DNA from 4 places in the Janthinobacterium pasteuri genome. Region 4 is predicted to be linked to each of the others. Evidence: predicted binding sites of a transcription regulator. Region 4 holds the regulator's gene; each other region holds the start of a gene.

Region 1 (7,354 bases), on a different contig from region 4:
ACTTGTATTACCGCCTGAACGTGGTGACCTTGACCCTGCCGCCGCTGGCCGAGCGCCGCGAAGACATTTCCCTGCTGGCGAACCATTTCCTGCAGAAACTGGCGGCCAAGTACCAGAAGCCCCTGAACGGCTTCGCCCCTGATGCCTTGACGGCTCTGGTGGCCGCGCCATGGCCCGGCAACGTGCGCCAGCTGGTTAATGTGGTCGAGCAAGTGTGCGCGCTGGCCACGGCGCCGCTGGTGCCCCTGAGCCTGGTGCAACGGGCCTTGCGCGTGCCGTCGCTCGAAGCGCTCAGTTACAACGAAGCCAAGCAGCGCTTCGAGCGCGACTACCTGATTCAACTGCTGCGCCTGACGGATGGCAACGTGGCCGACGCGGCGCGCCTGGCCGACCGCAACCGCACGGAGTTCTACCGCTTATTACAGAAATATGAGCTGACGCCGGCCCTGTTCCGCACGGATGGCGACCCTGTCGCTGATTAGCGACAAAAATAAAATGTGGATAATCAAAGGCTTACTGAGAAATATTGATTGTCTTGCCACAAACTGTCGCTGTCAGGCGACAAAAAGGCCCGATTTTCGGGCCAGATCCGGCGGAAACGGCCTGGAAAAATCGATTTATACTGTAAGTCTTTGATTTTGATGGAGATTTAAAAGCTGGCACGGTGCTTGCTGTATGGGTAGATGTGACGCTTCAAAGTGTTGCTTTATCCAAGTAAGAAGCTTTTAACTTCATTGAGAGGAACTACCATGCAAACATCGAAACTGTTCAATACCCTGGTCGCCGCTATCGTACTGTCGGGCGCCTCGATTACCGCTTCGCATGCAGCTGACTCCGCACCAAAAGCACAAGCTCCTGCTAAGACTGTCCTGGCCGCCAACGCTGCCGCTGCCGTACCTGATGAAACCATCACTTCCTCGGCCAAGGCCGCCCTGAGCGCCGATGCGCAAGCCGCTGCCCTGCCAGTCAAGGTAGCAACCCAGCAAGGTGTCGTCGTCCTGTCGGGCGACGTGCCGAGCGCCGAAGCGGGTGACCGCGTCGTGCAGATCGTCGCTTCCGTGAGCGGCGTGAAAGAAATCAAGAACGAGCTGAAAGTCAAAGCCGCCGGTTAATCCCTCGCGCTGTACTTTACTCCGGGTTGCCCTGTCTGCGGACAGGGCATTTTTTTGTCCGCAGGGTTCTTGCCGGGCAACGATACCCATGCTGCCAGGCAAGGAGTTGGGCAATACAGGTAGAATAGCCAGCACTGGCGCCGCTCCCGGCGCTGTTTGTCATCCCCGGCACAGTGTTACAAGGCTGCGCCGCTACCAGGCTACCGCATGTCTTCTTTCTCTCCCGCTGCCCTGTTGAGCAATCTGAAACCCGATAATTTCACCATCGCCCTGCTCGTCACCGTGGCGCTGGCCACGTTCCTGCCCTGCACGGGGCAGACGGCCGTGGTCTTCGGCCATATCACCACCGTCGCCATCGGCGCCCTGTTTTTCTTGCATGGCGCCAAGCTGTCGCGCGAAGCCGTGGTGGCCGGTGTCATGCACTGGCGGCTGCACCTGCTGGTGCTGGCCAGCACCTTCATCCTGTTTCCACTGCTGGGCCTAGCCCTGCGTCCGCTGGCGCTGACCTTCCTCACGCCTGACCTGTATGTGGGCATTTTGTTCCTGTGCGCCCTGCCATCGACCGTGCAGTCGTCGATCGCCTTGACGGCCATGGCGCGCGGCAACGTTCCAGCCGCCATCTGCAGCGCCTCGGCCTCGAACTTCATTGGCATCTTCCTTGCCCCCATCCTCGTGGGCTTGCTGGTGGCCAAGGGAGCGGAAAGCAAGTCATCGGTCGATGCGGTGCTCTCCATCGTCATGCAGCTGCTGCTGCCATTCCTGGCAGGCCAGTTCCTGCGCCGCTGGATCGGCCGCTGGGTCGATCGCCATAAAGCCACCCTGAAATTCGTCGACCAGGGTTCGATCTTGCTGGTGGTCTACACGGCCTTCAGCGAAGCCGTCAGCGAAGGCCTGTGGCATACGATCTCGGTGGAAACCCTGGTAGCGCTGGGTCTGTTCAGCATCTTGCTGCTGGCGCTGGTACTGGGCCTGATGACGTTCATCAGCCGCCGCCTGGGTTTTTCCAAGGAAGATGAAATCGCCATCGTCTTTTGCGGCTCGAAGAAAAGCCTGGCCAGCGGCGTGCCCATGGCCAAAGTATTGTTTGCCACGCATTCGCTGGGTATGGTGATCTTGCCGCTGATGCTGTTCCACCAGATCCAGCTGATGATCTGCGCCGTGATTGCGCAGCGCTATGCGCGGCGTGACGAGGGGCAGGAAGTGCCAGCGTCGACGCTGTGATTCTGGCCTTGTAGTAGCCGCATCGCCTGGTACAAGCCGTCGACTATCACCGCATACGCCTGCCGCCGGCTCGCCTCGTCCGGCGCGCGCAGCACATACGACGGGTGATACACGGTGACCACCCAGCGTCCATCGTGCCGGATTTGCGTGCCGATCAGCGCTGTCATGTTCACCGCACTATCCTGCAGCACTGACTTCAAGGCCGTGCCGCCTAGCACCACGATCACCTCCGGTTTGACACGTTCGATCTCTTCTTCCAGCCAGCCAAGGCAGGCGAGGATTTCGCGTTGCGCGGGTGTCTTGTGCAGGCGGCGCTTGCCGCGTGGTTCCCACTTGAAATGCTTGACGGCGTTGGTCAGATAGATGCTGTCGCGCGCCATGCCCGCTTCCTGCATGGCCTGCTCCAGCAGCGCGCCAGCCGGGCCAACGAATGGCAAGCCCGCCAGGTCTTCCTGGTCGCCCGGTTGTTCGCCGACGAGCATGATGCGGGCGGTTTGCTGGCCCACTCCGGGCACGGCTTGCGTGGCGTGCTGCCACAGCTCGCAGCGGCGGCACTGGTCCAAGGTGGTGGGCAGTGCGCGCGCGGGCTGGGCGCGCTCGGCGGCAATCGGGATCATGGTGGCGCCGCTGCGCTGGCCGACAGTGGCCGTCTGACCTGTGCGCCGTTCGCCGTTGGCGGCGCCGCTGAGCATGGCGGGCACGATGGCGCCTTCCGGCAGATTTTTCCAGAAGCGTGAAGGGATGTGGCTATGCAGCAAATCCGCATTCACGCGCGCGGGATTGAAGATGCTGCGGTAGTAGGTCAGCCACAGCGCTTCACCGGCATCGTCGATGTCGGCCGCGCCGCGCAGCAGCGCCGGCCCCGCGTGCAAGGATGCGCCATCCCACAGCATGCTGGCCGTCGGCGTGGCGATCATCCAGCTGGTCGATCCCATGCGGCGCGCGAAGTGGCGCGCCACTTGCGGCAGCACGTCGTGCGTGGGTTCGAACCAGGCGACGAAGCGGGGGGCGCCCTCGGCCTCGCTGCGTTCGCGGAAGCGTACATACGCATGCATGTCGTGCTCCTCGCGGCGCACGGCCTTGGCCATCGCGTGCAGGCGCGCGCCATCCGTATCGGCAGGCGACATCACGTCGTGCTGGCCCAGCTGCCAGCGCCAGAGCACTTGATATAAGAATGCCCAGCGGTCATGCACATTGAAACAGGCGGCGCCTTCCAGCAATTCGACCAGGGGACGGGGCAGGCGCAGCAGCGGAGCGCTGTTATCCGTTGCCTCCGGCGTGGAGGAAAACAGGTCGCCATCGCCGGGTTGCGATTGCCATGCCACGTCGGCAGGCGGCACGCCGCGCGCGATCAGTTCACGCGCTGCCGCGCGCCACTCGTCGAACGACTGCGCCAGCCGCACCACGCGCTCATTGACTTCTTTCATGCGGCCTGCAGTTCCGGCCATAAATTCATCTGCTGCGGCGCTTCCGCCATGGCGCGGCGCAGGTGTTCGGAGGCGGTCGTATCGCGCGCGGGAAAGTAGTCGGCCGTGATGATGAAGGGGGCGATTTTCTTCATGCTGCAGCGCAGGCGCGACAGGTCGGCGTAGCGCACTTGCCGCAGCTGGCGCAGGTCGACGATGCGCTGCGCGTTGCGCAGGCCGATGCCGGGCACGCGGGCGATCATATGCTGCGCCGCACGGTTCAAGTCCAGCGGAAAATGTTCGCGGTGCGCCAGCGCCCAGGCCAGCTTGGGATCGATATCGAGCGCCAGATTGCCGCCCGTGGCAGGCAGCAGTTCGCTGGCCTGGAAACCATAGCTTCGCAGCAGGAAATCGGCCTGATACAGCCGGTGTTCGCGCAGCATCGGCGGCGGCGCCAGCGGCACGCTTTTCGGGCTGTCGGGGATCGGGCTGAAGGCCGAGTAGTACACGCGCTTGAGCTTGTAGCTGCCGTACAAGGTCTCGGCAGTGGAGAGAATTTGCTGGTCGTCGCTGGCGTCGGCGCCGACGATCATTTGCGTGCTTTGCCCGGCCGGCGCGAAGCGCGGCGAGCGCGGCTCTTCCGCTTTCTCATCGAGCTTGCGGCGGATGGCGCCCATTGCCAGTTTAATCGTATGCACGCTTTTTTCCGGCGCCAGCTTTTGCACGCTGTCTTGCGTCGGCAGTTCGATATTGACGCTGAGCCGGTCGGCATAGCGGCCCGCCTGCGCGACCAGCGCAGGATCGGCGTCGGGGATGGTTTTCAGATGGATATAGCCGCGGAACTGGTGCACCTCGCGCAACTCGCGCGCCACTTGCACCAGTTGCTCCATCGTGTAGTCGGCCGACTGGATGATGCCGGAACTGAGGAACAGGCCGTCGATATAGTTGCGCAGGTAAAAGTCGCTCGTCAGCTTGACCACCTCGGCCACCGTAAACCGCGCGCGCGGCACGTTCGAGCTGCGGCGGTTGACGCAGTACTGGCAATCGTACAGGCAGTAATTCGTCAGCAGTACTTTCAGCAGGGAGACGCAGCGTCCGTCCGGCGTGTAGCTGTGGCAGATGCCCATGCCGGAGGTGGCGCCAAAGCCATCCTTGCCGATGGAATCGCGTTTGGGCGCGCCGCTGCTGGCGCAGGACGCGTCGTACTTGGCCGCGTCGGCCAGGATTTCCAGCTTGTCCGTCAATTCCATGGGGTGCCTCGGTATACTGTGTTTATATACAGTATAGCAGGGAATCGACCTTATGCTGCCTTGACTTGTGCCATGGCATAACGCTATATATCGGTGTATATTACGGTCCTTGTTCACCGTTCACTTACAAGGATACGATCATGCGTCTCACCTCGCTCGCCCGCCTGCTTGGCACCGCTCTGCTCGCTACCGCCGCCACCTCCGCCTTTGCCGGCGAAGTGGTGGTGTCGGCTGCGGCCAGCCTGACGAATGCGTTCAAGGATGCAGCGCAAAGCTATGAGGCGCAGTATCCGGGCAGCAAGGTGTCCCTGAACTTCGCCGCTTCGGGCGTGCTGCTGCAGCAGATCGTCAAGGGCGCGCCCGTGGACGTGTTTGCTTCGGCCGACCAGGAAACCATGGATGCGGCGCAAAAGCAGGGCCTCGTCTTGCCAGCCGACCGCATGGACTTCGTCGGCAACAGCCTGGTGCTGATCGTGCCGCACGATAGCAAGCTGGGCATCAAGAGCTTGAGCGACCTGACGCACAAGGGCGTGACCCGTGTGGCCATCGCCAATCCGGCCAGCGTGCCCGTCGGCCGTTACTCCGAAGGTGCGCTGAAGAAGGCGAAGCTGTGGGACGCCGTGCAGACTAAAGCCATCGGCACGCAGAACGTGCGCCAGTCGCTCGACTACGTGGCGCGCGGCGAAGTCGATGCGGGCTTTGTCTACGCCACCGACGCGGCCATCATGAAGGATAAAGTCAACGTCGTGCTGGACGTGCCACTGGACGCGCCTGTGCTGTACCCGATCGCCACCATCAAGGGCAGCAGCAATGCCGCCGAAGCGAAGCGCTTCGTCAGCTACCTGCAGACGGCGCCGGCGCAAGCCATCCTCGCCCGCTATGGATTCAAGCAAGCTGACGGATTCAAGAAGCCATAACTTAAGCACGCGCCCGCATGGATATCGCCTGGACCGCGCTAGCCCTGTCGCTCAAAGTAGCGGCCTGGGCCACGGCGCTCAATTTGCTGCTCGGCATCGGTACGGGCTATCTGCTGGCGCGCACGCGTTTTCCCGGGCGCGAGCTGCTCGACGCCCTGTTGACCCTGCCGATGGTGATGCCGCCCACCGTGCTCGGCTATTACCTGCTGGTGCTGCTGGGCCGGCGCGGCACGCTGGGCATCTGGCTGCAAGACAACTTCGGCATCAACCTCATCTTTACCTGGCAAGGCGCCGTGATCGCCTCCACGGTGGTCGCCTTTCCCCTCGTTTTCAAGCCGGCGCGCGCCGCCTTCGAGGCCGTCGACGGCCAGCTGGAGCAGGCTGCCCGCGTGCTGGGCATCTCGGAAATGGCGATTTTCTTCCGCGTGACGTTACCGCTGGCCTGGCGCGGCATCCTGGCCGGCGTGCTGCTGGGTTTTGTGCGCGCGCTGGGCGAGTTTGGCGCCACCCTGATGGTGGCCGGCAGCATTCCCGGCAAGACGCAGACCTTGTCGGTGGCTGTGTATGAAGCCGTACAGGCGGGCCAGGACGACGTGGCCAATACGCTGGTCTTGATTATCTCCTTGGTCTGCATCGTGGTGCTGCTGTCGGCTGGCCGCCTGGCACCCGGGCGCATCGCGCACAAATGACGGCTATGATGACGCCCATGCAACTCGACCTCGACATCCGCGCCACCTTGCGCTCCGGCAAACGCCGTTTCGACATGCACGTGCAATGCACCTCGAGCAGCCAGCGCATCGCCATGTATGGCCCGTCCGGCGCCGGCAAGAGCATGACCTTGAAAGCCATAGCCGGACTCTTCACGCCTGACGCGGGCCATATCCGCCTGAACGGGCGCACCATGTTCGATTCCGCCGCCGGCATCAATTTGCCGCCGCAGCAGCGCAACGTGGCCTATCTGTTCCAGGATTACGCGCTGTTCCCGCACTTGACGGTACGCCAGAACGTGGGCTTTGGTCTGAGCCGCGGCTGGTTCAATCCGCGTGCGCGCGAAAAGCTGGCCAAGGTCGAGCATTGGCTAGCCGCGTTTCATTTGCAGGAACTGGCGCACCAGTTTCCCGACGAGTTGTCCGGTGGCCAGCGCCAAAGGGTGGCGCTGGCGAGGGCACTCGTGGCCGAACCCAACGCGCTGCTGCTCGACGAGCCGTTTGCCGCCCTCGATCCGGTCCTGCGTGTCAAAATGCGTCTGGAACTGAGCCAGTGGCAGCAGCGCCTTGACGTGCCGATGATCCTGATCACACATGATCCGGAAGATGCGCGCATCCTGGGCGAGCATGTGCTGTACTTGCGCGACGGACAGATCGATAACGGGGAAGTACACATGGCATTGGGTGAACGCATTGGATAAATTCGGCCTGCAAGGCTCGGTATGGATGACGGTGGGCGGA
Region 2 (7,354 bases), on a different contig from region 4:
GTGCGGCGCAAGGCCAGTTCGCGCAGGGCGATCAGGTTACCCTTGCGGAAAAAGTGCTGGGATGCCCGCTCGGCCTGCTGCGGCTGGTATACCTTGCCCTGCTTCAGGCGGCGCAACAGTTCATCGGCCGGAATATCGACCAGCACCACTTCATCGGCGCGGTCGAACACCGTGTCGGGCAGGGTTTCGGCCACGCGCACGCCAGTGATGCCGCCCACTACGTCGTTCAGGCTTTCCAGGTGCTGCACATTCACGGTCGACAGCACGTCAATGCCAGCCGCCAGCAATTCCTCGACATCCTGCCAGCGCTTCGGATGGCGCGAACCGGCCACGTTCGAATGGGCCAGTTCATCCATCAATATCAGCGGCGGTGCGCGCCGCAGCGCCTCGTCCAGGTCGAACTCGAACAGGGTCTTGCCCCGGTATTCGATAGCCTTCAGGGGAAGCAGCGGCAAACCGTCAAGCTGGGCCGCCGTATCCTGGCGCCCATGCGTCTCCACCACGCCTACCAGCAAGTCCTGGCCATCGGCCAGCAGTTTGCGGGCGGCGGCCAGCATCGCATAGGTCTTGCCGACGCCGGCCGAAGCGCCAAAATAAATGCGCAGCCGGCCGCGCGCGGCTTTCTTTTCCTGCGCCTGCACTTGCGCCAGCAGGGCATCAGGGTCGGGGCGTTGGCTGTCGTTGGGGAGCATGGGTATCTTTTAATTGTCGATTAGCCCAAGAACAAGGGCTGGGGTCAGACCCGACGGGTCTGACCCCGATATCATCTTACTTCGCGGCTGCATCGAGCGCCAGATTCAGCTCCAGCACATTCACCCGTGGTTCGCCGAAAAAGCCGATATACGCGGTTTTCTGTACCTTGGCGATGGCATTTTCCACCTGCGCCAGCGGCACTGCGCGTACGCGGGCCACGCGCGGCGCCTGGTACAAGGCTGCCGCCAGGCTGATTTCCGGATCCAGGCCGCTGCTCGACGCCGTCACCAGGTCAACGGGAATGGCGCGCGTATTGCCGGGATCAGCTTCCTTCAGAGCGGCGATGCGCGCCTTGACGGCGTCCACCAGGGCCGGGTTGGTCGGCCCCTGGTTCGAGCCGCCGGAACCGGCACCGTTGTTGGCCATCGGCGCGGTGGCCGAAGGCCGGCCCCAGAAATACTTGGGCGAGGTGAAGGACTGGCCGATCAGCATCGAGCCGACTGGCTTGCCACCACGCTCGACGATGCTGCCGTTGACTTCATCGTTGAAGGCCAGTTGCCCGATGCCGGCCGTGGCAAACGGATACACGACACCGCAGATCACGGTCAGCGCGGCAAACAGGACCAGGGCGGGACGTACGATAGTGCTCATGATGGTTCCTTTAGACTAAATTGAGTGCGGACAGCAGCATGTCGATCAGCTTGATCCCGATGAAAGGCAGGATGATGCCGCCCAGGCCGTAGATCAGCAGATTGCGGCGCAACAGGCTGGCCGCGCCGATGGCCCGGTATTGCACGCCCTTCAGGGCCAGCGGGATCAGCACGACGATGATCAAGGCATTGAAGATCACGGCCGACATGATGGCCGACGCGGGGCTGGCCAGGTGCATGATGTCGAGCGCCTTCAGTTGCGGATAGGTGCCCACGAAGGCGGCCGGGATGATGGCGAAGTACTTGGCGATGTCGTTCGAAATCGAGAACGTCGTCAGCGAACCGCGCGTCATCAGCATCTGCTTGCCGATTTCAACGATTTCCAGCAGCTTGGTCGGGTTCGAATCCAGGTCGACCATATTGCCAGCCTCTTTCGCCGCCTGCGTGCCCGAGTTCATGGCTACGGCCACATCGGCCTGCGCCAGCGCGGGGGCATCATTGGTGCCGTCGCCCGTCATCGCCACCAGGCGGCCTTCGGACTGGTAGCTGCGAATCAGCTTGAGCTTGTCTTCCGGCGTCGCTTCGGCCAGGAAGTCATCCACGCCAGCCTCGGCGGCAATGGCCGCCGCCGTCAGCTTGTTGTCGCCCGTGATCATGACGGTCTTGATGCCCATGCGGCGCAATTCCGCAAAACGCTCCTTGATGCCGCCCTTGACGATATCCTTCAGTTCCACGACACCCATGACGCGGCCGTCGTCAACCACCACCAGCGGCGTGCTGCCGCGGCGCGCAATATCGTCGACGGCGCGCGACACCTCGACCGGATACGGCTGGCCCAGCGCTTCCACATACTTTTTCATGGAATCGGCCGCACCTTTGCGCAGCTGGCGCACTTGCTGTTCGCCCGGAATATCCACGCCGCTCATGCGCGTTTGCGCCGTAAAGGGCACGAAGGTGGCGTGCAGGCTGGCCATCTCGCGTTCGCGGATATTGAACTTGTGCTTGGCCAGCACGACGATGCTGCGACCTTCCGGCGTTTCATCGGCCAGCGAAGCCAGTTGCGCTGCGTCGGCCAGCTGCTGCTCCGTCACGCCAGGCGCCGGCACAAAGGTCGAGGCCTGACGGTTGCCCAGGGTGATGGTGCCCGTTTTGTCGAGCAACAGCACGTCCACGTCGCCCGCCGCTTCCACGGCGCGGCCAGAGGTGGCGATCACATTGGCTTGCATCATGCGGCTCATGCCGGCCACGCCGATGGCCGACAGCAGGCCGCCGATGGTCGTCGGGATCAGGCATACCAGCAAAGCGATCAGTACGGTGATGCTGACGGGCGTGCCGCTACCGGCCGCCGCCACGGAAAACAGCGAGTACGGCAGCAAGGTCACGGTGACGATCAGGAAGACAATCGACAGGGCGACGAGCAAAATCGTAAGGGCGATTTCATTCGGCGTCTTCTGGCGCTTGGCGCCTTCGACCATGGCGATCATGCGGTCGATGAAAGCTTCGCCCGGGTTGACGGAAACGCGCACCAGCAGCCAGTCCGACAGCACGCGGGTGCCGCCCGTCACGGCGGAAAAATCGCCGCCCGATTCGCGGATCACGGGCGCCGATTCGCCCGTGATGGCGCTTTCGTCGACGGAAGCCACGCCGGCCGTCACTTCGCCGTCGGCGGGAATGACGTCACCCGCCTCGACCAGCACCGTCATGCCCTTGCGCAGGTCGGTGGCCGGCGTAGGCAGCCAGGAAGTGCCGTACTTCGGCGTTTGCATTTTCTTTGCCATCACCGTCTGCTTCAGGGCGCGCAGGGAAGCCGCCTGGGCCTTGCTGCGGCCTTCGGCCAGCGCTTCGGCGAAGTTTGCAAACAGCACGGTAAACCACAGCCACACGGCGACGGCGATGATGAAGCCGAACGGCGCTTCACCCTGGCCGTTCAGCGCCTGGATGGCCAGCAGGGTCGTGATGATGCTGCCGACATAGACGACGAACATCACGGGGCTGCGCCACTGCGTGCGGGGGTCGAGTTTTTTGAACGCATCGACGATGGCAGGGCCAATCAATGCGGAATCGAACAAGGTCAGGCTTGTGCGTGACATGGTAGCCTCTTATTTTGTGAAAAGTTGCAGGTGTTCGACGATCGGGCCCAGGGCCAGCGCGGGAACGTAATTGAGCACGCCAACCAGCACCACCACGCCGATCAGCAAGCCGATGAACATGGGGCCATGCGTGGGCATGGTGCCGGCATTGGCCGACAGGCGCTGCTTGGCCGCCAGCGAACCAGCCACTGCCAGCACGGGCACGATCACGCCGAAACGGCCGAACCACATGGCGATCGCCAGCATCACGTTGTAGAACGGCGTGTTGGCGGACAGGCCGGCAAACGCGCTGCCGTTGTTGTTGGCCGCCGACGTGAAGGCGTACAGTATCTCCGAGAAGCCGTGTGCGCCCGGATTGGCCACGCCGATCTTGCCCGGTTCGACCATCACGGCGATCGCCGTGCCCGTCAATACCAGGGCTGGCGTGACCAGGATCGCCAGCGACACCATCTTCATTTCATAGGCCTGGATTTTCTTGCCCAGGTATTCAGGCGTGCGGCCTATCATCAGGCCGGCGATGAAGACAGCCAGGATGGCAAACATCAGCATGCCGTACAGGCCCGTGCCCACGCCGCCGAAAATCACTTCGCCGAATTGCATCAGCAGCAGCGGGACCATGCCGCCCAGGGGCATGTAGGAGTCGTGCATGGAATTGACTGCGCCGCAGGATGCCCCCGTCGTCACCGCCGCGAACAGAGTCGAGGAGCTGATGCCGAAGCGCGTTTCCTTGCCTTCCATATTGCCGCCCGATTGCAGGCTGCTGGCCTGCTGATCCACGCCCAAGGCTTGCAAAGCGGGATTGGCTTGCTGCTCGGCGCTCATCACGCCGACCGTCATGACGACAAAGATCAGGGTCATCGCGGCCAGCACGGCCCAGCCCTGGCGCAGGTCGCCCACCATGCTGCCGAACGTGAAGCACAGGCCGGCGGGAATGATAAAGATGGCCAGCATCTGCAGGAAGTTCGACAGCACGGTCGGATTTTCATATGGATGCGAGGAATTGGCATTGAAGAAGCCGCCGCCATTCGTGCCCAGCAGCTTGATCGATTCCTGCGAAGCGACTGGGCCCATGGCGATCGTCTGCGTGGTTGCCACTTGCGCTTCCATCACGGGTTTGCCGGCAGCATCCACCACGGGCTGGCCATCGGCAGTCACTTTTGGCGTTTCATACGCCACGTGGTCGAGCAGGGTCACTTCCTTGTAGGCGGAAAAATTCTGGATCATGCCTTCGCCCATGAAGACGACCGACAGGGCCAGCGACAGCGGCAACAGGATGTACAGCGTGGAGCGCACCAGGTCGACCCAGAAATTGCCGATCGATTTGCCCGAGCGCGAGGCGAAACCGCGCACCAGCGCGAAGATCACGGCGATGCCGGTGGCCGCCGAAAAGAAGTTCTGGCATGCCATGCCCAGCATCTGGGTCAGGTAGCTCATGGTCTGCTCGCCGCCGTAGCCCTGCCAGTTGGTATTGGCGACGAAGCTGACGGTGGTATTGAACGAGGAATCGGGGCTGACGGCGCCCAGGCCCTGTGGATTGAGGGGCAAGAAGCCCTGCAGGCGCTGCAGGCCGTACACGAAGACGGCGCCCACGGTATTGAAAACGATCAGGGCGATGGCGTAGCTTTTCCAGCCCATGGCCTTGTCGGCAGGCAGGCCGGACCAGCGGTACAGCAGGTTTTCCAGCTTTTGCAGCCAGCCCAGGCCGCGTACGGGGCCATCGCCGGCCACCTTGGCCATGTACAGGCCCAGCGGATAGCCGGCGGCCAGCAGGACGACCAGGAAGGCCACCAGCAACAATATCGATTGCGTCGTCATCACAGTTCCTCCGCCTTCAGCAGCGCCACCAGCAGGTACACGAGCAGGCCAGCCGAGACCACGGCGCCCAGCACATAAAACGCGTTCATTTGACGCTCCCTAATTTATCGCAGGCGACGGCAAAGCCGGCCGCCAAGACGAAAAAAACGGCAATCAAGCCGAGATACACGATATCCATTCCCACCCTCATTCAGGTTTGTTTTGATAGTGAGCAGATTAGCCAAAAGGGTCTAAAAAATTCGTAAAGACTGGGGAGGCAGCTGTAAACAAGATGTAAAAACAGGGGCTTTACCGCATAAAATCGTCCACAATTGGCGCAAAACCACGCGCGCAGCGCACTGTTGTTGCCCTGGAGTAGCGCTATTGCTCGCTGGACAAGATAGAATGCGCGAGCGTCCGCACAAGGACGTCATGCCTGCCGCACTGCCCTCTCCCAGTGACGCTGGACGGAATATACTGTATATTCATACAGCTATCGCCGCCGTTGTCACTGCGCCCTGCAGTGCCATGGCCTGGCGTTCCAACCACTGTCTTTACTTAGCTTGAACACGTATGGCCACTAAAAAACCAGCATCCGACTACAGCGAATCATCCATCCGTGTCCTGAAAGGACTGGAACCCGTCAAGCAGCGCCCGGGGATGTACACCCGCACTGAAAATCCGCTGCACATCATTCAGGAAGTGATCGACAATGCCTCCGACGAGGCGCTGGGCGGTCATTGCACGCATATCGCCGTCACGCAAAACACGGATGGCAGCATCACCGTCGAAGACAACGGCCGCGGCATTCCCGTCGGCCTGCACCCGGAAGAAGGCGTGCCGACGGTGGAAATCGTGTTTACAAGGCTGCACGCGGGTGGCAAGTTCGACAAGGGTTCGGGCGGTGCCTACGCGTTCTCGGGCGGCTTGCACGGTGTCGGCGTGTCCGTCACCAATGCGCTGTCGACGCGCCTGGAAATCACCGTCTGGCGCAAGGAAAGCGACGGCAACGGCTTGCACCACATGGTGTTTGCGAATGGCGACGTGATCGAGCCATTGAATTCCCGTCCCGCCCCGCGCGACGGCAAGAAGTCGGGCACGCGCGTCACCGCCTGGCCCGATGCGAAGTATTTTGATTCGCCGAATATCTCGCAAACCGAGCTGCAGCGCCTGCTGCGCTCGAAAGCCGTGCTGCTGCCCGGCGTGACCGTCACGCTGACCAACGCCAAGACGGGCGATACGCAGACCTGGCAATACGCTGAAGGCTTGCGCGGCTACCTGACCGAATCGCTGGCGCAGGTATCGAATGGCGAAACCCTGATTCCCCTGTTCGAAGGCGCGCAATACGCGGGCCCGGACTCGGAAGGCTTTGCCGAAGGCGAAGGGGCTGCCTGGGTGGTGGCGTGGACGGAAGAAGGCGCCATCGTGCGCGAATCGTATGTCAACCTGATTCCCACCTCGAATGGCGGCACGCACGAATCGGGCTTGCGCGATGGCCTGTTCGGCGCCGTGAAAAACTTCGTCGAAATGCACTCGCTGCTGCCGAAAGGCGTGAAACTGCTGCCGGAAGACGTCTTCGCGCGCGCTTCCTTCGTGCTGTCGGCCAAGGTGCTGGACCCGCAATTCCAGGGCCAGATCAAGGAGCGCCTGAATTCGCGCGACGCCGTGCGCCTGGTCTCGACCTTCACCAAGCCGCCGCTGGAACTGTGGCTGAACCAGCACGTCGACTACGGCAAGAAGCTGGCCGATCTCGTGATCAAGCAGGCGCAGTCTCGCCAGCGTTCACTGCAAAAAGTGGAAAAGAAAAAATCCTCGGGCGTCGCCGTCCTGCCGGGCAAGCTGACGGACTGCGAATCGTCGGACATCACGCGCAATGAACTGTTCCTCGTCGAGGGTGACTCGGCGGGCGGTTCGGCCAAGATGGGCCGCGACAAGGAATTCCAGGCGATTTTGCCCCTGCGCGGCAAGGTCCTGAACTCGTGGGAGACAGACCGCGACCGCCTGTTCGCCAATAACGAGATCCACGACATCGCGGTGGCCATCGGCGTCGACCCGCACAGCGTGGGCGACTCGCCCGACCTGTCCGGCCTGCGCTACGGCAAGATCTGCATCCTGTCGGATGCGGAC
Region 3 (7,354 bases), on a different contig from region 4:
ACGGATTGCCTCAAGCGTCGCGATGGTCGTCGTAGGTAGGCAGCGGTCCAAGTCGTCGACAAAGACGATGAGCGTGATGTCCAGTTCTTTGAGCAGTTCTTCGAGCGACGTCCGCAGCGCTTGAATTTCGTGAGGCAGGGACACAGGCTTGGCGTCGTTAAGTAAACCTTTTGCTGATGCTGGAAGTTCCTTCCCTGCTGAGAGTCCTTCAGCGACGGACTCGTTTCCGACAGCATCGACGAGGGCAGATATGGATTTACCTATCAAGCCAACTGGGACCCCAGTTATTAAGGTCGCTGCCACTTCGCCACCGAGCTGAGCAAGTCGCAGCAGGTTGATGCGTTTGAGGAACCCTTCAGCTTTCTTTTGTAACGTCTCAGAAGACTTTGCCTGCTTCAGCACGGCGTCCCCTACAATCTGGAGTAGGGCCGTCTTGGCGTCCTCAAAACCCTGGTAGAGCCACGGGTTAAAGGTCACGACAACGTACTTTGCTCGGTCAGCTTCGAACTCCGTTTCAATCATGCGGACCAATGACGATTTTCCGACCCCCCATCCGCCAGAGATACCGATTGAGACAGGCTCATCACCAGCGTTGCGGATGAGCTCCGCGCAGGCCTTGGCGACGATTCGAAAGTTTACGTAGTCAACACTAGTTTCGTTGTCATGCCACATTCACAATTCCCTTGTACAAATTAAGGTTATGGCCTTTGCCAATTTGATGGACTAACTGCCGTTCAATAAGACTTACTCTTCGGGCCACAGGAATTAGTCTAAAAGGCAATAAAGCCATTACCATAACATCAACGTAGGGTTATCGGTAGACAACTTTACTTACCCAACGCCACGTTGGGCTAGCATACCTGTCAATCCGGGTCCATAAAGTCGGACCAGTGCCAGTTTCATATGCCTGAGGCCGGGTTGGTGCTGGAGTCCGCATCTCAGAAGTTGTGCGCATGCTTAGCCCAGTTGTCGCATCGGTCGTCAACACGATGAACAACACGAGTGACGGGGAGCTTTTTGGAGACGGTTGGTTACCATCGGCTTGGCTGGCTAAAACAGCGACGCCTGTTGTACGCTTCGAAATTCGGGAATAGCGCCTTCAGCATCCTCGACGACGTCGTCATCTATAGTTTTTCGACGTTCCTGGCAAATTTCGCTTGTTCTTCCGGCGTCAACTTCTTGAATGTGCGATGCCGGCGCGGCACAAAGCCATGGGAGTTCAGTATTCCCTTTCAGTTGCTCTAAGCCCGACTAGGCGGCCGATTCCAACGAGCCAATCCGCGCTGGAAAACGACATTTCATCATCACAAAACAATTTCGTCTAAATAATAATATTTTTTTGGCACTTAAATCAAGGATGTATTTTTTCATCTCATGAATTATACTGTATGCATATACAGTCTTTTTCGCAATAAATCTTCAAACCCTAACCACGTGACCAAATTCAATGCTGTGCCCACCCCTCATCCAAAGCGAGTCAACTCGCGCGCTTCTGCAACTGCCCCTGCAGGATGTATGGCGTGCGAGCGAACTTGCGCTGTCCCGGTCGACGACCTGCACGACCGGCCACGCGGCTTTGGACGCGGAACTGCCAAACGGTGGATGGCCTAGGTCAGCTTTGGTGGAGGTACTGCTTCAACAGGCGGGTATCGGCGAGATGCAGTTGCTCAAACCCACTCTCGCAAAGTTGGCAGCGACGCAACGCATCGCATTGATTCAGCCGCCATATCTACCGCACGCTATGACGTGCAAATCCTGGGGGCTTGTTGACCGCAACTTGCTTTGGCTTCGGCCGAGCAGTTCGGCCGATGCGCTTTGGTCTGCGGAACAAATCTTGAAAAACGGCTCGTGCGGGGCCGTCGTGCTTTGGCAGTCGAATGTCCGCTCAGAATCCTTGAGGCGGTTGAATCTGGCAGCCCAAAGTACTGATACCTGGCTATGGCTGATACGGCCGCTTTCCAGCAGTGTCGACTCGTCGCCATCACCGCTTCGAATCGGGCTTCGGCCGGCTCTAGGCGGTGTGTCGGTCGACATTATCAAACGTCGGGGGCCTCATTGTGACAACCCCTTTTTTATACCGCTTGCGGACATGCCCGCTGGTCGTCAGCATCTGGATGTAGACCATGAAATTACTGTTAAGCGTGTACCTTCCACTACTGCCATTAGAAACGCTGCGGCCATCCTGGTCTGAGCCAGGTCCGTATGCAGTAATGCATCAGGAGCAAGTCTCGGCAATATCTCCCGGTGCCGCGCATAGCGGCGTGCGTTTGGGGATGCGCATTGGGGGCGTGTCGGCCATCGCACCTGGTACGGTGATACTTGAGCGCAGTCTTGAGAAGGAGGCCTTGGCGCTGGACGCCGTCGCTATGGCTCTGTTGCAGTACACCCCCGAGGTGACGCTTCAAGACGACTTCTCTATCCTGATGGATGTGAGCGCCAGCCTGCGATTATTCAAAGGGCCACATGCCATCTGCGGGGCCATAGCCCGCAGTATTGCTGCGCTGGGTTTCACCGCGCGCCTTGGGGCCGCGCCTACCGCGCAAGGAGCGTGGCTGCTTGCCAGGAGTTTTCGTCGCAAAGGTACCGTGTTCCGCCGGCGCGCGCTGACTATGAAATCGCTGGAACGCATGCTTGACAGACTGCCGTGCGGATTGCTACCCGCCGCCGCGGCATACGACGAATGGCTGGCCGGCATCGGAGCCAAGAACCTCGGCGCATTGCAACGTCTGCCACGCACAGGTCTACTTCGACGCACTAGCAAGGACCTGCTTGCGGACCTCGACCGCGCCTATGGCCAGGCGCCGGAGATGTTCGAGTGGATTAAGGTTCCGCTAACGTTCTCCGAACGGGTTGAGACGTTCGACCGTATTGAACATGCCGACGCGTTGCTGCACGGCGCCACGCGACTTATCCTCCAACTCGTGGGTTGGCTGACGTCACTCCAACAGGCGGTCCGTGTTTTCACCATTGTTTTGGAGCATGAGCGCGGGCGTGCGGCGATGCCTCCGACTGAATTAGAAATCGCGCTTGCGGAGCCAGCCTGGCACGAGGCCCACTTGGTGCGCTTACTCAAGGAGCGCCTCGGCAAGGTTGAGCTCATCGCACCCGTCATTGCATTGCGGCTCGACGCCAAAAAGGTCGAACCGATGCTTCCGTCGAACGAGTCCTTGTTCCCAGAGCCCGGTGGGTCGCCACAGGACTTCCACCGGCTCCTGGAGCTGCTTACTGCGCGCCTGGGAGCTGAGAACGTGCTGACGCCAGCCGCAATGCAGGACTACCGTCCCGAGGTCTGCAACGAATGGGTGCCGCTCACGGAAAAATATCTCAAACTGGACGGCGATGAGGTGCTGGAAGGTCGCCCGTTTTGGCTCCTGCCAAAACCCATTCCCCTATTAATGCGTGGCGAGCGGCCGTTCTACGGCAGCCCGTTGAAAATTATTCAAGGCCCGGAGCGCCTCGAGGCCGGATGGTGGAATGACCAAACGGCGGCACGCGACTATTTCATTGCGCAGGGTACCGACGCATCCTGCTACTGGGTCTATCTCGAGCGCACGCAGGAAGCGCGCTGGTTTCTGCACGGCCTTTATGCATAAGCCATGAATGCATCTCCCCTCCCGCCGCTTGCACCGGCGCTCCCGGACTACGCGGAGCTTCAGGTATTTAGCCACTACACGTTCCTGCGGGGCGCGTCGGCGCCGGAACAACTGGTAGCGCGCGCCGCAACGCTTGGGTACGCCTCCATCGCGATTACGGATGAATGCACGTTGGCCGGCGTCGTCAAGGCCCACATCGCCGCCAAGGAACTCGGAATCCATCTGGTCATCGGCAGCCAAATGACGGTGACTCCCGAGGATGGAAGTTCTCCATTCGCTCTCATTATCCTGGCGACGAATAGAAATGGCTACGGGAACCTCAGCGAGCTCATTACCGTCGCGCGGACCCGTACTGAAAAAGGTTCCTACCTAGTCCTGCCCCGCGATATCGCCTCGCCGGTTGGTGACTTGGTGCATCTGCGGAGCCTGCCAGATTGCCAGTTCATTCTCGCGCCAAAATACAACGCCAGCTACGACGAGGTGGAACGCCAAGCGGCGTGGCTGATTCAATGTGTACCTGGCCGCGCGCGCATCGCGCTCACCTTGCACCACCGCGCCCAGGACGACAAGCATCGAGCACTGGTGTCCGGTATATCTGAGGAATTCGGGATGCCCATCGTCGCGACCGGCGATGTCTGCATGCACGTGCGGTCGTACAAACCACTTCAAGACACGATGACCGCCATACGTCACGGCATTCCGGTCGCACAATGCGGATATCGGCTGGCGCCAAACGCTGAGCAGCATCTTCGCTCCCGTGTACGCCTGGGTAACCTCTATTCGCGGGAAGCGCTCAACGAATCGGTCCGGGTCGCGCAGCTTTGTCAGTTTTCGCTCGATGAGCTGCGATACGAGTATCCGCAAGAATTGGTTCCTGAAGGCGAAACGGCGACGTCGTACCTTCGCAAGGAGGCATACATTGGCGCGCACTGGCGCTTTCCGGCAGGTATCCCAGAGAACGTCCAGGCGCTACTGGAACGCGAACTGGCCATCATCGCCGAACTCCAGTACGAATCGTATTTTCTAACTGTCTTTGACATCGTGCGGTTCGCCAGGTCTCAGCATATCCTCTGCCAGGGCCGTGGCTCGGCCGCAAACTCGGCTGTATGCTATTGCCTGGGTGTCACGGAAGTGGACCCGTCGCGCGGCACGCTATTGTTCGAACGGTTCATCTCAAAGGAGAGAAACGAGCCGCCTGACATCGACATCGATTTCGAGCACCAGCGGCGCGAAGAGGTGATTCAGTACATTTACAAGAAATACGGTCGGATGCGTGCCGCCCTTACCGCCGTGGTCATTTCGTATCGACCGCGTAGCGTGCTACGCGATGTCGGAAAGGCCCTGGGCGTTGACCTCTCGGTCGTCGATAAGGTCGCGAAGGCCTCCCACGGTTGGGGGGGGAAATCGGACCTTCAAGAGCGCCTGGTCTCGTGCGGCTTTGACCCAAACTCACCCATCGCTGAGAAGTGGGCGGCGCTGGCCGAGAGGTTGATGCGGTTCCCGCGTCACCTCTCACAGCATCCGGGCGGGTTCGTCATCTCGCACACCAAGTTGTCCAGGCTGGTACCAATCGAAAACGCCGCGATGGCGGAACGTAGCATTATCCAGTGGGACAAGGACGACATCGATGCCGTCGGTCTCCTCAAGGTCGACGTGCTCGCACTCGGAATGCTATCGTGCATTCGGCGCGCACTTGACTTAGTGTCTGAGCAGCGTGGAGCACGGTTCGAGCTCGGCGACGTTCCTGCTGAGGACCCCGCGACATACGAGATGATTTGCCAGGCCGACACGGTGGGCGTATTCCAAATCGAGTCGCGTGCTCAGATGTCGATGCTGCCGCGGCTTCAGCCCCGCACGTTTTACGACCTCGTCATTGAGGTTGCCATCATTCGTCCTGGTCCAATTCAAGGCGGGATGATTCATCCATTTCTACGCCGCCGCCAGGGTATCGACCCGGTGTCGTATCCGAGTCCCGAAATCGAGTCGGTCCTTGAACGCACCTTGGGCATTCCGATTTTCCAGGAACAGGTCATGCAAATCGCCATGGTTGCGGCAGGATTTTCACCTGGTGAAGCTGACGCCTTACGCAGAGCGATGGCGGCATGGAAGCGCAAAGGCGGTCTCGAGCAGTTTGAAGACAAACTCATGCACGGCATGGCGGAACGGGGCTACACCACCGAGTTTGCGACATCAATCATCGGCCAAATCAGAGGGTTCGCCGAGTACGGTTTTCCCGAGTCTCATGCCGCCTCTTTTGCGCTCCTGGCGTATGCCTCAAGCTGGCTCAAATGCCACGAACCCGCTGCGTTTCTCACCGCGCTGCTGAACAGTCAGCCGATGGGTTTCTACTCGCGTTCCTCCCTCGTACAGGATGCTTGCCGCCACGGCGTGGAGGTGCGCCCTGTCGATGTGTCTGTTAGCAACTGGGATGCGCAGCTCGAATCCATTGCATCAGCTTCGCAGCCAGCCGTTCGCCTGGGCCTCAACAACATCAAAGGCCTAGAGCAAGAGGCGGCCTGGCGCATTGAGGAGGCGCGCGCCATCCAGCAGTTCGAAACCACGGCCGACCTAGCATCACGGGCGAATCTGAATGCAGGCCACCTTAACGCACTGGCGAGCGCCAATGCCCTGGAATCGCTGTCAGGCAATCGCCGCCAGGCACTGTGGGAGGCAGTTGCCAGCGTGCCTGAAAAAGGGCTCCTACGGTCCGCTACGGTGATTGAAGAGCCTGTCGAAATGGACGCGCCGACTGAAGCCGAAAATATCGTGGCCGACTACAGACACCTGGGACTGACACTGGGACGCCACCCGCTTGCACTCCTGCGTCCGCGACTCGCGGCCATGAAGTTTCTCCCCGCGGAGATATTGAACCAATTCGACAATGGTCGATTGGCTCGCGGCTGCGGCATCGTCACGGTTCGCCAGCGGCCGGAGACTGCCAAGGGCGTGGTATTCGTGACCATTGAAGATGAGTCCGGCACCGTGAACGTCATTTGCTGGCCCAACCTTGTCGAGCAGCAGCGCAGGGAACTAATGGGTGCCAAGCTACTTGGCGTCTACGGTGTGTGGCAGTCTGAGCGCAACGTACGGCACCTGGTTGCAAAGAGGCTTGTGGACCTGAGCCATATGCTCGGGGAGCTGGACACTAAGTCGCGGAATTTTCATTGAAATCGAGGGGCTTAATGGCGAAGTTCAGGGACATAGATGACCTTCGAAGAGCGGCAGCTAGTGCCCCAAAGCTGCCTGTCGACCGCGCGGAAATCGGACGTTTAACGTTTAAGTTCAGAGGCCGCCGAGGCCGGTCCGCTGGAAAGATAAGTTATGCCTAACCACTAGGCTTCTGGTTTCAACAATCTGGTAAAGAAGGCCTGAAAACCCCAAGTTTCTGGCCTATAAGATTCAGGTACCACGCCCGGTCAGCGCTTCCGCAAGTCCGCTATGCCAGAACACGTCCGGCGTTCCATCCGGCCGTTTGGGGATGGAGTCCCTTTGAGGGTTCTCAAAAACCCAATCGTCACCACGCTGAACGGCGGTATAGAAGTCATACTTATTGCCGTTTCGCTTCAGTTCGACGTACTGAGTCCATGTCCCATTGCGGGCAGACCATTCCACTCTAAAGCGAATCAAAGGTTGGGTGGTGTCACAAGGCACAACTGAGCGTTGCAAAATAGCTAGGTTCGGCTGCAGCATACCGCAGTTGAACGTCACATGGTGCTTGAAGACGTCCTGGATTTTGCCAGTTCGCTGGAGTTCTTCTAATC
Region 4 (7,354 bases):
TGGCTGTCGGCTTGCCGATGCTGCTCGATTCCGAACCGAAGGCGCCTTTCAACGATATCGCCATCGACATTCCCTCGAAAGAAAAGGCCGCTGCGCCTGCGCCCGTGCCGGCTGTGCCCGCTCAGGCGGCTGCGCACAATGGCCTGGACCAGTCCGAGGAAATCATCGACGCGCCCCTGCCGCCTGCGGCCAGGCCAACGCCGGCACCGGCTCCGGCTCCGGTACCCGTGCTGGCGGCCGTCCAGCCTGCGCCTGCCAAGCCGGCCTATGTGGAACCCAAACCCGAACCCAAACCCGAGCCCAAGCCAGTCAAGGTGGAAGCAAAACCCGAGCCGAAGCACGAAACCAAGCCGGAACCGAAGCCTGAACCGAAGCATGAGGTAAAGCCGGAAGTCAAGCCTGAGACTAAGCCTGCCAAGCCAGCGCAATCTGCCGACGATGCGGCGCGCGCCATGGCGATTCTGGAAGGCAAGCCACTGGACAAGCCACAGGAGAAAGCACAAGACAAGGCACACGACGCCGGCAGCGGCAAGTTCGTGGTGCAGGTGGCAGCCCTGGCGACGCAGGACAAGGTCGATGAATTGCAGGACAAGCTGCGCGAAGCGGGCATCAAATCCTATACGCAGAAAGTCTCCAGCCCGGCGGGCGAGCGTATCCGCGTGCGCGTGGGGCCGTTCGGCAACCGCGAAGATGCCGAAAAGACCCGCGCCAAGCTGCAAAAGCTGGGCCTGGGCGGCAGCCTGGTACCGGCGTGATGTTGCAAGGTTGAACGCGCGTGACGATCTTCGATTATCTGGTGCTGTTTGTGCTGGTGACTTCCGTGCTGATCAGCATGATGCGCGGCCTGGTCAAGGAAATACTGTCATTGGTCAGCTGGATCGTGGCATTCGTCATTGCCAACGCGTATGGCGCCACCCTGGCGAAATTCCTGCCGGAAGCCGTGCCGGGCGAAGCCGTCCGCCTGTTGCTAGCCTTCGTGGTGCTGTTCATCGGCGTGCGCATTTTGATGGGATTACTGTCCATGACAGTCGATGCACTGGTCAAGGTGACGGGCCTGAGCCTGGCCGACCGCACCCTGGGCAGCCTGTTCGGTGTGGCGCGGGGTCTTGTGATCGTGCTGACCGCCGTCATCTTGTGTGGCATGACTTCCATACCGCAGCAGCCATTCTGGAAAAATGCGCTGCTCAGCCCGCTCGCGGAGCAGGGCGCGCGTGCCATCAAGCCTTATCTGCCTGCCGCTTACGCGCAGCATGTGAAATTTTGAATTTTTTTAAAATCAGTAGCACAGTTTAGGAGCACACCATGTGTGGCATCGTCGGCGTCGTTTCCCATCAACCTGTCAATCAATTGCTCTATGATGCATTGTTGCTCTTGCAACATCGCGGTCAGGACGCGGCAGGGATTGCGACCAATCACAGCAGTATGTTTTCCATGCACAAAGCCAATGGCCTCGTGCGTGACGTCTTCCGTACGCGCAACATGCGTTCGCTGCAAGGCACGACGGGCATCGGCCATTGCCGCTACCCGACGGCCGGTTCGTCGAGCGAAGAGGAAGCACAGCCGTTTTATGTGAATGCGCCGTTCGGCATCACCCTGGCGCACAATGGCAACCTGACCAACTGGGAACAGTTGAAACAGGAAATGTTCAAGAACGACCGCCGCCACATCAATACCGATTCCGATTCGGAAGTGCTGCTCAATGTGCTGGCGCATGAAATCCAGGAAGCGACGACGGGCCTGAATCTGGACCCGGAAGCCATCTTCAAGGCTGTCACCGTGCTGAACCGCCGCGTCAAGGGCGGTTACGCTGCCGTCGCGCAAATCGCCGGCGTAGGCTTGCTGGCCTTCCGCGACCCGCACGGCATCCGTCCGCTGTGCCTGGGCATTAATGAAACGGAGCTGGGTCCTGAATACCTGATCGCCTCCGAATCCGTGGCCCTGGAAGGCATGGGCTTCCGCTTCGTGCGCGATATCGGTCCCGGCGAAGCCGTCTTCATCGATGCCGACAAGAAATTGCACAGCGCCCAGTGCGCCGACAATGCCAGCCTGAATCCCTGCGTGTTCGAATTCGTCTACCTGGCCCGTCCCGATTCCGTCATCGACGGCGCCTCGGTGTACGCCACGCGCCTGAAAATGGGCGAATACCTGGCGGAAAAGATCCGTGCCGAATTGCCTGACGTGCATATCGACGTGGTCATGCCGATTCCCGATTCCTCGCGTCCGGCCGCCATTCAGCTGGCACTGGCGCTGAACCTGGAATACCGCGAAGGCTTCATCAAGAACCGCTACATCGGCCGTACCTTCATCATGCCGGGCCAGGCGGCGCGCAAGAAATCCGTGCGCCAGAAGCTCAACGCGATTCCATCCGAATTCAAGGATAAAGTGGTGTTGCTGGTCGACGATTCCATCGTGCGCGGCACCACCAGCCGTGAAATCGTGCAGATGGCGCGCGAAGCGGGCGCGACGAAGGTCATCTTCGCCTCGGCCGCGCCACCGGTGATCTACCCGAACGTGTACGGCATCGACATGCCGACACGCGATGAACTGATCGCTTACGGCCGTACGACGGAAGAAGTGTGCCGCGAAATCACGGCCGACTACCTGGTGTACCAGGATATCGGCGCGCTCAAGCAGGCGATTGCCGACGTCAATCCGGCACTGACGAACTTCGAGGCTTCGTGCTTCGATGGCGTGTACGTGACGGGTGACGTGTCGCAGGAATACCTGGACCGCCTGGAATATGCGCGCCACCATCCGAAGGCGGCAGCGCCAGAAGATACGCCGCGTTCCCAGCTGAACCTGAACCTGGCAACGACAGAAGCGTAATTATCTTGCCCGGCTAGCGCCGGGCTTTTTTTGCCTTGCGATCATGAACGATAAAAAAAAATACGGCTTTACCACCACCATCCTGCATAACGACCGCCGCAAGGGCATCGAGCACGGCTCTCTGCACAAGCCCGTGCACACCTCCGTCGCGTTTGGCTATGGCGACGCGCGCCAGCTCGCTTCCGTGTTCCAGGGCAAAGAGCCGGGCTTTCGCTATGGCCGCCAGGGCAATCCGACCGTTTCCGCGCTGGAAGACAAGGTCAACAAGATGGAAGATGGCGTGGCGACCTTGTGCTTTGCCACCGGCATGGGCGCCATCGGCGCCGTGGTGCAATCCTTGCTGCGCGCGGGCGACCATGTGGTGTCGTCGGCCTTTTTGTTTGGCAACACCAACAGCCTGTGGCAAACGGTGACGGGCCAGGGTATTGGCGTGTCGTTTGTCGATGCCACCGATGTGGCCAACGTGGCCGCCGCCATCACGCCGGCCACGCGCATCGTGTTCGTGGAAACCATCGCCAATCCGCGCACGCAGATCGCCGACCTGGCGAAGATCGGCGCGCTGTGCAAGGAGCGTGGCATCTTGTATATCGTCGACAACACCATGACCACGCCATACCTGTTCCGCCCGAAAGCGGTGGGTGCGGGCCTGGTCGTCAACGCGTTGACGAAATCCATCGGCGGCCACGGCAATGCGCTGGGCGGCAGCTTGACGGACACGGGCGTGTTCGACTGGACGCAGTACCCGAACATTTTCGAGAATTATAAAAAGGCGGCGCCCGCGCAGTGGGGCATCGCGCAAATCCGCGCCAAGGCTTTGCGCGACTTCGGCGCTTCGCTGGGCCCGGAGGCGGCGCACCATATCGCCGTCGGCGCGGAAACCATGGCCTTGCGCATGGACCGCACCTGCTCGAACGCCCTCGCGCTGACCACCATGCTGCAAGCGGACCCGCGTGTGGCTGCCGTGCATTATCCAGGCTTGGCGTCGCACGCGCAGCACGCGCTGGCGACGGACTTGTTCCGCAGTTATGGTTCCCTGTTCAGCTTTGAATTGAAGGATGGCATCGACTGCTTCGATTTCCTGAATCGCCTGAACCTGGCCATTCCAGCGAGCAACCTCGGCGACACGCGCACCCTGGTCATTCCCGTCGCCCACACCATCTTTTACGAGATGGGGGCCGAACGCCGCGCCAGCATGGGCATTGCCGAGTCCCTGATCCGCGTGTCCGTCGGCATCGAGGATGAGGTTGATCTGCTCGAGGATTTCCGCCAGGCACTGGGTGTATAACAAGCCGCGCAAATGAAAAGGGCCGCAACAGTCATGCTGTTGCGGCCCTTTTTACGTTGAATGCTTAATGCCAGCTGCGCATCAAGCCCACTGCAAGTCCTTCCAGTGCGAATTCATCTTCCGGCGACACGGTAATGACCTTGAAGTCGGGGTTTTCCGGCAGCAGTTCGATGACGGAACCCGTTTTCTTGTAGCGCTTGACGGTGACTTCGTCGCCGATGCGGGCCACGACGATCTGGCCATTCTTGGCGCTGTCGACTTTTTTAACGGCCAATAAATCGCCATCCATGATGCCGGCGTCGCGCATGGACCAGCCGCGCACCTTCAGCAGGAAGTCGGGCTTGGCCGAAAACAGGGCCGGGTCCACGTTGTAGCTCGCTTCCAGGTTTTCCTGTGCCAAGATGGGCGAACCGGCGGCTACCCGGCCGATCAGCGGCAGCGACATCAGCAGGGCTGCCGGCACTTTCGATGCAAGCGCCTCGGCGGCCGCAGTCGCCGCCGCACCGATCAGGCGGATGCCGCGCGAGGTGCCGGGCGAAATCTCGATCGCGCCCTTGCGGGCCAGGGCTTGCAAATGTTCTTCGGCCGCATTGGCCGATTTGAAACCCAGTTCATTGGCGATTTCGGCACGGGTTGGGGGAAAGCCCGTGTTTTCAATCGCGTCCTTGATCAGGTTCAGGATTTGTTCTTGTCGTGCTGTCAGCTTGATCATGAGCGGTGGGTGCATACTAAAATGCTGTCTATATGAACAGTCTGTATTTTTGTACAGTATCGCCCACTATGCAAGGGGATTTCCCTTATTTGCGCGAATTTCGTGCGAAATACTGGAATGCGGAGGAAAAAGTGCCTGGCCAGCCCCGTGCATGGGCCGCTTGTTGAAGCAATCATTGAAACGTTTGCAAAAGGCGGTTATAATCTTCGGCTGACCTTCCCACACCCGTCTTGACGCCGGGGTGGGCGATTATCAATCCGACCTGAAGGAGTTTGCATGCGTCATTATGAAATAGTCTTTATCGTCCATCCGGACCAAAGCGAGCAAGTGCCCGCGATGATCGAACGCTACAAAGCCAGCGTAACCACCCGCGGCGGTTCGGTTCACCGCGTGGAAGATTGGGGCCGCCGTCAAATGGCTTACTCGATCCAAAAGCTGCCTAAAGCACACTACATCTGCCTGAACATCGAATGCGACAACGAGACCCTGGTCGAGTTGGAAACAGCATTCAAATTCAATGATGCCGTGTTGCGTCACCTGACCGTTAAAATGAAGAAAGCTGAAACAGCTCCTTCGCCGATGATGAAATCGGTACAACGCGAAGACGCGGCCAAAAGCCACCGCACCGAAGCACCAGCAGCAGCTCCAGCCGCAGCAGCAGCTTAATTCTTGACCAGGATCGTGCGCTGAACCAGCTACAAGTCACCGCCATCATTGCCGAGCGCGAAATATTGCGCTATACCCCGGCAGGGTTGCCGATTGTGAATGCAGTATTGCAGCACAGTTCGCAGCAGATGGAAGCAGGAATTGCCCGTTTGACCGAGTTTGATGTTGCCGCGCTAGCCGCTGGTGAAATATCAGGCCGCTTCAGCCAGGCAAGCTTGGGCGGGATCTATCAGTTCACGGGTTTCCTGGCAAGGAAGAGCCGCAACAGCAAGAGTTTGGTGTTTCACATCATTGATTTTAGTGCAGTCACCCCGACTAGCGCATTTTAGATACAGGAGCCTGACATGGCATTCGGTAAAAAGTTCGACAAAAATAAGCTCAAGCTTAAAGAAAAACGCAAACAGCAAAACCCGTTGTTCAAACGCAAGAAGTTCTGCCGCTTCACCGCAGCTCACGTTGAGCAAGTCGACTACAAAGACGTCGACACGCTGAAAGACTTCGTCCAAGAAAACGGCAAGATCATGCCAGCACGCCTGACCGGTACCAAAGCGCACTACCAGCGCCAAGTTGACACCGCAATCAAGCGCGCTCGCTTCCTCGCGCTGCTGCCATACACCGATCTGCACCACGCTTAATCGGTCAGATATTCCTGGAGAAGAACTATGCAAATCATTCTGTTAGAAAAAGTTGTTAACGTCGGTAACCTCGGCGAAGTCGTCAAAGTCAAAGACGGTTACGCACGTAACTTCCTGATCCCGCAACGCCTGGCACGTCGTGCTACGGCAACCGCTGTGGCTGAATTCGAAGTCAAGCGCGCCGAACTGGAAAAAGCTGCTGCCGCCAAACTGGCCGCATCGCAAGCCCAGGGCGAAAAACTGAGCGGTCTGACCGTTCAAGTTGCTCAAAAAGCTGGTGTTGATGGCCGTCTGTTCGGTTCCGTCACCAACTTCGACATCGCTGAAGCGCTGACCAAGCAAGGTTTTGCTGTTGAAAAAGCACAAATCCGCATGCCTACCGGCCCGCTGAAGATCGTTGGCGAGCACAACGTTTCGGTTGCCCTGCACACCGACGTGGTCGTGGAAGTTGTTATCGCTGTCGTTCCAGACGCGAACGCGTAATCGTCTGCGGGCCTGGCCCGCAAGCGCTACCGCACGATGAAAAGCCGGGTTCGCCCGGCTTTTTTGTGGCCTTTTTTTCGCTCATTTTCAGCCCTTTATTTTTGCCAGCACGCCGAAGCGGGTATAATTCGCGCCATGAACGCCCCCTCTGATCCGCAACTGGATTCCCTCCGTATTCCGCCGCATTCGATCGAAGCAGAACAATCCGTTATCGGTGGTCTGCTGCGTGACAATGCAGCATATGACCGCATCGCCGACTTCATGCATGCGGAGGATTTCTATCGCTATGACCATCGCATCATCTTCGAGCAAATCGTCAAGATGATTAACGCTTCCAGGCCAGCCGATGTCATTACTGTTTTTGAAACCCTGACCCAGCTCGGCAAGGCCGATGATGTGGGCGGACTTGCTTACCTGAACGCCATGGCGCAAAACACGCCATCGGCCGCTAACATCCGGCGTTATGCCGAGATCGTGCGCGACCGCGGCGTGCTGCGCAAACTCATCACCGTCGCCGACGATATCTCCGGCACGGCCTTCAGCCCGCAAGGCAAGGAAGTCAAGCAGATGCTTGACGATGCCGAGTCGAAGATCTTCGCCATCGCCGAAGAAGGCGCGCGTGGTGCCCAGGGCTGGACCGCCATCCAGCCCCTGCTGACGCAGGTGGTCGAGCGTATCGACGAGCTGTACAGCCGCGACAACCAGAGTGAAATCACGGGCGTGCCCACCGGTTTCATCGACCTCGAC

The links. The regulator LexA, encoded in region 4, represses DNA repair genes until DNA is damaged. The targets are predictions, from matches to a motif close to ACTGTATNNNNATACAGT.
Region 1: ACQ4WN_RS12590 (putative DNA modification/repair radical SAM protein) is a predicted target of LexA. The motif match lies at 5,005-5,022, and genes of this name have one in related genera.
Region 2: ACQ4WN_RS01850 (DNA topoisomerase IV subunit B) is a predicted target of LexA. The motif match lies at 5,704-5,721, and genes of this name have one in related genera.
Region 3: imuA (translesion DNA synthesis-associated protein ImuA) is a predicted target of LexA. The motif match lies at 1,384-1,401, and genes of this name have one in related genera.

The regions. Positions count from the first base shown of each region.
Region 1 is NZ_JBNYXS010000010.1:98,571-105,924, forward strand. It holds gene ACQ4WN_RS12570 (sigma 54-interacting transcriptional regulator) at 1-482, shown strand, start outside; gene ACQ4WN_RS12575 (BON domain-containing protein) at 750-1,112, shown strand; gene ACQ4WN_RS12580 (bile acid:sodium symporter family protein) at 1,320-2,333, shown strand; gene ACQ4WN_RS12585 (UdgX family uracil-DNA binding protein) at 2,285-3,760, opposite strand; gene ACQ4WN_RS12590 (putative DNA modification/repair radical SAM protein) at 3,757-4,989, opposite strand; gene modA (molybdate ABC transporter substrate-binding protein) at 5,130-5,906, shown strand; gene modB (molybdate ABC transporter permease subunit) at 5,924-6,595, shown strand; gene ACQ4WN_RS12605 (sulfate/molybdate ABC transporter ATP-binding protein) at 6,613-7,314, shown strand; gene ACQ4WN_RS12610 (TOBE domain-containing protein) at 7,340-7,354, shown strand, end outside.
Region 2 is NZ_JBNYXS010000001.1:399,229-406,582, forward strand. It holds gene ACQ4WN_RS01825 (DUF4118 domain-containing protein) at 1-692, opposite strand, end outside; gene kdpC (potassium-transporting ATPase subunit KdpC) at 769-1,344, opposite strand; gene kdpB (potassium-transporting ATPase subunit KdpB) at 1,355-3,433, opposite strand; gene kdpA (potassium-transporting ATPase subunit KdpA) at 3,443-5,248, opposite strand; gene kdpF (K(+)-transporting ATPase subunit F) at 5,248-5,337, opposite strand; gene ACQ4WN_RS01850 (DNA topoisomerase IV subunit B) at 5,801-7,354, shown strand, end outside.
Region 3 is NZ_JBNYXS010000003.1:92,786-100,139, reverse strand. It holds gene ACQ4WN_RS04720 (KAP family P-loop NTPase fold protein) at 1-672, opposite strand, end outside; gene imuA (translesion DNA synthesis-associated protein ImuA) at 1,448-2,191, shown strand; gene ACQ4WN_RS04710 (Y-family DNA polymerase) at 2,124-3,593, shown strand; gene ACQ4WN_RS04705 (error-prone DNA polymerase) at 3,597-6,761, shown strand; gene ACQ4WN_RS04700 (hypothetical protein) at 6,993-7,354, opposite strand, start outside.
Region 4 is NZ_JBNYXS010000021.1:101,771-109,124, forward strand. It holds gene ACQ4WN_RS19980 (SPOR domain-containing protein) at 1-755, shown strand, start outside; gene ACQ4WN_RS19985 (CvpA family protein) at 776-1,264, shown strand; gene purF (amidophosphoribosyltransferase) at 1,303-2,826, shown strand; gene ACQ4WN_RS19995 (cystathionine gamma-synthase family protein) at 2,870-4,111, shown strand; gene lexA (transcriptional repressor LexA) at 4,176-4,823, opposite strand; gene rpsF (30S ribosomal protein S6) at 5,100-5,489, shown strand; gene priB (primosomal replication protein N) at 5,510-5,818, shown strand; gene rpsR (30S ribosomal protein S18) at 5,834-6,124, shown strand; gene rplI (50S ribosomal protein L9) at 6,152-6,607, shown strand; gene ACQ4WN_RS20025 (replicative DNA helicase) at 6,743-7,354, shown strand, end outside.